DNA from 2 places in the Xenorhabdus budapestensis genome. Region 2 is predicted to be linked to the other one. Evidence: predicted binding sites of a transcription regulator. Region 2 holds the regulator's gene; the other holds the start of a gene.
What was found. Region 2 encodes Fur, which represses iron uptake genes when iron is present. Its sites were predicted from a motif close to ATAATAATGAGAACNACTATCAA; they were not measured.

Region 1 (4,440 bases), 2.1 Mb from region 2:
CCTATTGGGAGTATCTTATGATCTCTTTTGATGAAATGGAAAATATTGCACATCAACTTATTTCCCCGATACAATTAAATAAATATATTAAATATGGTCATGTAGCTGCGGTTATTCAGTGTAAATCAGGGCATATTTATACCGGTATTAATATTGACACCGCCTGTTCAATGGGATTTTGTGCAGAGCATGGTGCCATTGCAGATATGATAAAACATAGAGAAAACCGGATAATGAAAGTTATCGCGGTTAATAAATATAGGGATATTATTCCTCCTTGTGGTCGATGTCGGGAGTTTATCAGTCAGATCAATAGAGAAAATATCCATGCCGAAGTGAAAGTTAACAAAGAGTTGGTTTTATCACTTGGTGAGTTACTGCCGTTTGATTGGAAAAACGTGTAGAGTGTTTTATTATTATTTTGTGTCCAATAGAAACTGTCCGATTTGATTATTCGGGCAGTTTCTATTATTCAGATAAATTAACCACTGATAACGTTATTTAGCCTCTACCGCTTCCATTCCGACCAGACCAACTTTCAGATAGCCAGCCTTACGCAGAGAATCCATCACGCTCATTAATGTTTCATAATCCACGGTTTTATCCGCCTGGAAGAAAATCGTGGTTTCTTTATTGGATTGGGTTGTTTGATCCAGTACCGAAGACAGCGTGTCACGCTCGACCAGCTGATCACCAACATATAGCTGATGATTTGCTTTTACCGTCAGAAAGACCGGTTTCTCTGGTCGGGGTTGTGGTTTGGCTGACGATGCCGGTAAATCGACTTTGATATCAACTGTTGCCAGTGGTGCTGCCACCATGAAGATGATCAACAGTACCAACATCACATCAATAAATGGAGTGACGTTAATCTCGTGTAATTCACCGTTATCGTCCAAATTCTCATTAAGACGTATTGCCATAATTGATTACCTTGCTTCTGCTTTTTCAGTTTTTCTGTCAGCCAAATCAAGATCACGACCAAGCAACAGCATTGCCTGTGCCGCCATATCACCTACTTGTCCACGGTATGATGAAATCACACGAGCAAAAACGTTATAGATAACTACCGCCGGAATTGCAGCTACCAAACCCAATGCTGTCGCCAAGAGTGCTTCTGCAATACCCGGAGCAACAACCGCCAGGTTAGTGGTTTGTGAATGCGCGATACCAATGAAGCTGTTCATGATCCCCCAGACAGTACCAAACAGGCCGACAAACGGTGAAATAGCACCAATAGTCGCCAGATAACCGTTTCCACGCCCCATATAACGGCTGATTGCCGCAACAGCGCGCTCCATGCGGAATGAGATACGCTCTTTGGTTCCATCTTTGTCAGTGCTTTCAGCAGATAAGTTGCGTTCAGACTGTGCTTCGTTCAATAACAGGCGGCTGATACTATTCTTACCGAAATCAGTGGCAATTTTCACGGCTGCATCCAGATTAGCAGCGTCAGCCAATGCCAGTTGCTCTCTGCGTAAACGGCGACGAGCCATTAATAACTCGCTTCCTTTGGAGAAGAAAAGTGCCCATGTAATAACAGAAGCAATCACCAAACCTACCATGACGCTTTTTACCACGACATCCGCATTCTGATACATACCCCAAACAGAAAGATCCGTTGCAAAACCACTGGACAAGTTTTCAGATCCTTCCACAGCCGTTGATTCCGCTGCGCCTGTTTCTGTTATTTCAGTGACCTCGGTAGTTACTGTTTGCTGTTCAGCTGTCACTGACGCATCCATTTTCTGAGCTTCGACTTGCTGTGTATCTGCTTTCGCCGCTCCTGCTTGCGGAGCCGCAGAAGATATCGATGTTGCCGGAGCCGCTACCTGAGTGGCCGCCTGATTTTCTGGCGCAGCAGCCGCTGTTGTTGGTACGGTATTAGCTGGTACGGTATTAGCCCAAGCTGAACCTGTTAACCCGAGGGCCAATAGAATAGAAGCTGTCAAATTACGCATCAGTTAGCCTTACTCTCTTTTTTATAGATTCTGTTACTTAGCAATGAATCGCGTATACTCATCTTGCTAATCCTAATATATCCTGAGCCATAGCTCGCTTTTCCACCTGATAAGGTTCCGTTTAACCCTATTTCATGCTTTTCATCACGTGAGGGAAAAGTCCATTCCAAATGATATCAGACATTGAGCGATTTGATAGTAATTATCATTACTATTTAATAAAAAAGTGGTAATGAAAAGGGGCGATTTCACTACAACCATCTTTTTTCACTATCACCAATCACCTTGAATTTTCGTCACGTTGCAAGAATCCCTTTGTAAAAAACGTGACAGATCTTTTAACTTGCAATGATTATTTGAGTAATCAACGTTAATTGAGGGGGAAATCATATGGCAGAAGAAAAGAAACTGGAGACCAAACTGGTTGATATCGGAAGAAAGCACAAATTCACGCTTAATGCTGTCAATCCCATTATCCAACGAACTTCATCCGTCATTTTCGAAACTGTTGAAGATCTGAGGCATGCCATAAAACATCGTGCTAACGGTGAACTATTCTATGGACGTCGTGGCACATTGACGCATTTTGCTTTTCAGGAAGCAATGGCAGAACTGGAAGGTGGCGTGGGGTGTGCACTGTATCCATCCGGTACAGCCGCTATTACCAACAGCATTCTGTCATTTGTAGAGACAGGGGATCATATTTTAGTAGCAGGTACAGCCTATGAGCCGACGCAAGAGTTTTGTAATCACGTTCTCAAAAAGCTGAATATTTCCACCGATTACTTTGACCCAATGATCGGAAAAGAGATTGCCACACTCATTCAACCAAATACAAAGGTCATCTTTCTAGAATCCCCCGGCTCCCTCACGATGGAGGTTCAGGATGTCCCTGCTATCGTGCAGGCTGCCCGGCAGATTAATCCTGAAATTGTCATTATGATCGATAATACATGGGCTGCCGGTATTCTCTTCAAAGCATTGGATTTTGGCGTCGATATTTCTATTCAATCCGCCACAAAATATATCATCGGCCATTCGGATGGCATGCTGGGTACGGCTGTCGCCAATAAGCGCTGTTGGGATCAATTGCGGGAAAATTCTTATTTGATGGGACAAATTGCCGACCCCGATACGGTTTATTTCGCAACCCGTGGATTACATACGCTGGCTGTCCGCTTAAAACAACATGAAGAAAGCAGCCTTGAAATTGCTAAGTGGCTATCCCAACGGCCTGAAGTCGCTGAGGTTTATCACCCCGCGCTACCTTCTTGTCCCGGACATCACTACTTTCAACGTGACTTCACTGGCTCCAGCGGGCTGTTCTCTTTCCTCCTGAATATTAACCTGACTTCCACTCAATTTTCTGATTATTTTGATAATTTACAACATTTTAAAATGGCGTTTTCTTGGGGAGGATTTGAATCGTTAATTTTGGGTATCTCACCTGAATCACTCGCGACTTTACGCCACTATCATTTCCCCAAACATTACCATTTCCCCAAAAAAGAAAGAACGTTAATCCGTGTACATATCGGACTCGAAAATCTCCAGGATCTGATTGCTGACTTGGATGCCGCTTTTACCCGCATTGCTATGCGTTAACATAAATTACTTGGCGTTAGCATAAATAACTTGATACATAACGATCGTCCCCCTGAATGGCTATCTTTCCACTACAGATGGCCACTGTTTTCTCTCCTTATCTTCAATTGATTCTCTTCATGCCAGATCAAATCAACTCCTCTACCACAATTTTGCGGTACACTGGGACACATGTACTTATTTGATACTTTTTGCTGTTGTTCAAAAACGGTTATGTAAAGGTATCGTGCAGAAATTACAGGATAAATAATGGAAACGTTAAGCGGGATCGTGCATGCACTTTGGCAGCATGATTTTACCCAACTCGCCAATCCCGATGTCATCTGGATTATTTATGGTGTTATCTTCGTCACGCTGGTGTTAGAAAACGGTTTGTTACCCGCCGCATTTTTGCCCGGAGATACTCTTCTGGTTCTTGCTGGTGCGTTAATCGCTAAAGGTGTTATGGGGTTCTTTCCAACCATCATTTTACTGACTATTGCAGCAAGCCTCGGATGTTGGTTAGGTTATTTGCAAGGACGTTGGTTAGGCCATACCCGGATCGTCAAGAACTGGTTGGCTCAACTTCCTCTACAGTACCGCCAACGTGCCAATATTTTATTTACCAAACATGGCCTGGCGGCGTTGCTCATCGGGCGTTTTCTCGCCTTTGTCCGTACTCTCCTGCCAACTTTTGCAGGTATTTCTGGACTGAATAATAAACGCTTTCAATTTTTTAATTGGTTAAGTGGCTTCTTATGGGTCATCATAATCGTGAGTTTTGGCTATATCTTGAATCAAATCCCTTTTGTCAAAGCACATCAGGATTTGGTCATGAATATTTTGATGATCTTGCCTGTCATTCTGTTGATCAGCGGTCTTACCGCATCTCTAT
Region 2 (4,440 bases):
AAATTTTGGCGGCCTGTCATGATGAAAATTCAATGATTGCCACAATAGAAAAATTGTTGGCAAAGCTGATACAGCTCTACAACGAACCCGGCTATGCACGCCTCAGTATTGAAATTATCGCTGAGGCCAGCCGGAATCCGGCTATTAATAAAATATTCATCGAGAATGAGAAAAAAGTCCGGGAACGTTTAACTCTATTACTCAATAAAGGCATTGAGAACGGGGAAATCGATAAAAAACTTAATGCTGAACAGACTGCTTCCTGGTTGATGATCGCCGTTGACGGCGCTATCGGAAAGCAAATCATGGGGTCTGATTTTGAGTGGCGAGGAAGCCTTGAAGCTTTTACTTATATTATACGAAAAGCCTTTATTCCATAACCCTTACAAACGCTTTCTGATTAAGGCAAATGCCTTAATCAGACCAACACTATTCACTTTTCTCCGTTTTATTTCTCTTTCATACCGTACTTGCTATACACCACTTTCCCTACATTATTAGGTCTGAATTATGACTGAACCCGACAATCCCTCTTATCAACCAACAATCTCCCCCATCAACCAGTAGCGACACGCGTCCAGCTAAGGTATCATTGCCCGCTATATTATTGGTACACGCCCTTTATCAATCGAATTTATGGCAAAAGAACAAACTGATCGCACCACACTGGATTTGTTCGCAGATGAACGCAGGCCAGGGCGACCTAAAACAAATCCGCTGTCCAGAGATGAACAGCTTAGGATCAATAAACGCAACCAGTTGCGCCGGGATAAAGTCAAAGGACTGCGTCGGGTGGAACTAAAACTCAATGAAGATGCTGTTGGTGCTCTCAACCATCTGGCAAAACAGCGCAATATCAGCCGCAGTGAATTAATTGAACAGATGTTGCTGGCTCAACTGGCAACAGATAATCACCTTGCCAATTAACGGCTTTAATTCAACAGAGTGAAGCGGTGTCACCACACAAATCTGACAGACTTGTCACTGATGTTTGGTCAAAATAACGTTTTTCATTTTAATAAAACTGATATTTTTCCTGCTGATTTCAGCGTGACGTGTATGGATTTAATACACTAATAGAACAAGAGGTTAATCTACTTTATGGCAATAATAGGTATATTCTTCGGCAGCGACACTGGCAACACAGAGAACATTGCCAAAATGATCCAAGAAAAACTGGGCGGTGCTGATGTTGCGGAAGTTCACGATATTGCCAAAAGCAGCAAGGAAGATCTTGACGCCTTCGATATCCTGCTGCTAGGCATTCCAACCTGGTACTACGGCGAAGCTCAATGTGACTGGGATGATTTCTTCCCGACTCTGGAAGAGATCAATTTTGAAGGAAAGTTAGTTGCCCTGTTCGGTTGTGGTGATCAGGAAGATTATGCAGAATACTTCTGTGACGCTATGGGCACCATCCGCGATATTATTGAACCTCGTGGTGCAATTATTGTCGGTCACTGGCCAACTGAAGGGTATCACTTTGAAGTATCTAAAGGTATGGCTGATGATAATCACTTCATTGGCCTTGCTATTGATGAAGATCGCCAACCAGAATTAACCGAAGAGCGTGTTGATGCTTGGGTACAGCAGATTAAGGCTGAAATGAGCCTGTCAGAAATCCTCGGCGCATAATAAAAGATCTCCTCTGTGTATGTAAGGAAACAAATGCCTTTTGCACGGGATAATTCTTGAAATATGTGTCATGATAGCGAAGTGGGCATGGTTTTCATTTTCAGTATCCATGCCTATAATCTACAGCATGAAGCTGAATCATGATTCTCTCACGATACCCCAAGTATCACAAGTTCACTAAACTCAAGTTACAGGACTAAATCCGCATGACCGACAACAATAAAGCATTAAAAAATGCTGGACTTAAAGTAACACTTCCTCGCCTGAAAATTCTGGAAGTGCTACAGGTCCCAGAATGCCATCATGTCAGTGCGGAAGATCTCTACAAAAAACTGATTGATATCGGTGAAGAGATTGGCCTCGCCACTGTCTATCGCGTGTTGAACCAGTTCGATGATGCCGGCATTGTCACTCGCCACAATTTTGAAGGCGGTAAATCGGTTTTTGAACTCACTCAGCAACATCACCATGACCATCTGATTTGTCTCGACTGCGGCAAAGTGATCGAGTTCAGCGATGAGTCCATTGAAGAACGTCAGAAGGATATTGCTGCACGTCATGGAATCAAGTTGTCAAATCATAGTCTCTATTTGTATGGTCACTGTACTACAGGTGATTGCCGTAAAGATAGTACGTTACATGATGAGAAAGCATGATAAGAAGGCACGATAAGAAGTGATACATACTGCTCACTTTTGATATCGGCTCTTGTCAAAAGAAGCTGCTGCCGATTAGCCAAAGCTAATCGGCAGGTTGCTTTTTTACAGGCGATTATTTTTGATATACATCTTCAATTCGGCTGAAACGCTTACCATCAGTGCTAACAGAACGGACTTTCACATTACCTTCGACATATGGTCTTTGTCTGTCATCATAAATTTCCCAGGTTTTTCCATCATTCAACGAATACTGAATTGCCAGCCCGGGCAAAGCAATGTTCGCTTCCAATGTCCCTGACACAATCCTTGCGCCCGGTATTGGTAATCGATATGCAACATGTGCCTTATCCAGTTTTGCCATTTCACGTTGCCCCATTAAATTGGCAAAACGACGCCAATCATTATTGAGTTTATCGATTTCAACATACCGTGTGACTCCGCCTTTATATTCCCTGCCCTGCTGGTAATTCTGTTCCCATCCAGCCTGATGCCATGCACGTTCCGCCAGCGACAGCAAACGCGGATAAATCATATATTCCATTTGCTCATCAGTACGCACCGTTTCGCTCCATGATAGCCCTGACAAGCCATACGCCCCCGGCCAACGTTTATTACTGGTGGTATTGAAATAGTTGCCATTGATATCCACCGAAGTCTCGGCATTTTGTGGCATATTATTTGGTGCAAAACTGAAGATTTTGGCTTCATCATTAAAACGAGACGCCCAATAATAGCCCCGCTCCTTCGGATTAACTTCGTACGGCATATCCAGATAAACATAATCAGGGCTGGAAACAACGACACGATAGCCCTTGTTTGCCCAGTCATTAACGGAATCGTAACCTCCCCAATACAGCGTATCCCAAAAGTTCACCGTAACGTACTGAGTAGCAAAGTCTTTCACCGATTTCGCATGTTTCAGACCATCCTGCCATGACTGCATCGCCTCAATACCATGAGCATTGACAATCTTACTAACTTCAATCGCGAAATAACTGGCCAGCTCATCAACATCTTTGATGGTGCCATTCGCAATCATTTTTTGACAAACCTGAGATTTTGCCCATGGTTTGTCCTCAATTTTTTTATTTATGATCCCTTTACCCGGTTCAATTGGACCATCTTTGTCCTGATAACCCGACCCCAAACGAATATTTTTCGCTTCATCACCGCCAAAATGCCATGTTCTCAGTGATGTTCCGGCTTCTTTGTGCATAGCAACGATTTCACTGATGACTTTGTCAACAAAACGTTTGGAAGAATCCATGCACGGGTTCAAATAGCTATGGCGATCGTAAAACTGTACAGATGTCGTATTTGAGGTATCCGTCGGGTCGAGCAAACGGTACTCATTGGCTTCCTGTACCTTTCCTTCTGCCACCAATTTTTTATAGCGGGCTTCCATAGACACTACCGCTGCACGGGAATGGGCCGGAATATCAATTTCCGGGATCACCTCTATCTGACGAGCCTTAGCATATTTCAAGATATCAATGTAATCCTGACGGCTAAAATAGCCACTGCCCATATTATTACTTGCTGGCCCTGAGCCTAATTGTGGTAACAAACATTGCGTCTCAGTTAAATCATGGCAACGTTTGCTGCCGATTTCTGTTAATTCCGGTAAACCAGGAATTTCCAGACGCCAGCCTTCATCATCACTCAAATGGAAATGGAATTTATTCAGTTTATAAGCCGCCATTTGATCGAGCAGACGCAAGACAGCTTCTTTACTATGGAAATTCCGTCCGACATCAAGAAACATACCTCGATATTCAAATTTGGGGGCATCTTTTGCTGTTAATGTGGCTATTTTCGGTACACCATTGGCCGGAAGCAGGGAAAACAGTGATTGCAGGCCATAAAATACACCGGATTCATCAAAAGCAACAATTTGTGCTCCCTTAGTAGTGATATTCAGGGAATAAGCCCCTTTAACCCGCCAATCACCGGTAAATTTGTTAGCATTAATCTGAGTCGCAATCCGATAACCGCTATCGGTTAACTTAATGTTATAGTCAGCAAAACGCTCTCGAATAATCCGAATTGAAGCGTCACTCAATCCTCCCAGTTCTAACCTCACTCCATGAGATAAGTTGACATCCTGTGAATGAATGGACAATTTTCTGGGCGTCGGGATAATTTG

Region 1: exbB (tonB-system energizer ExbB) is a predicted target of Fur. The motif match lies at 2,154-2,176, and genes of this name have one in related genera.

What each region holds. Positions count from the first base shown of each region.
Region 1 is NZ_CP072455.1:819,405-823,844, reverse strand. Features, by position in the region: gene HGO23_RS03585 (cytidine deaminase family protein) at 18-404, shown strand; gene exbD (TonB system transport protein ExbD) at 498-923, opposite strand; gene exbB (tonB-system energizer ExbB) at 930-1,961, opposite strand; gene metC (cystathionine beta-lyase) at 2,352-3,566, shown strand; gene HGO23_RS03565 (DedA family protein) at 3,816-4,440, shown strand, end outside.
Region 2 is NZ_CP072455.1:3,135,059-3,139,498, forward strand. Features, by position in the region: gene HGO23_RS13595 (TetR/AcrR family transcriptional regulator) at 1-380, shown strand, start outside; gene ybfE (LexA regulated protein) at 637-927, shown strand; gene fldA (flavodoxin FldA) at 1,102-1,635, shown strand; gene fur (ferric iron uptake transcriptional regulator) at 1,842-2,291, shown strand; gene HGO23_RS13615 (beta-N-acetylhexosaminidase) at 2,407-4,440, opposite strand, start outside.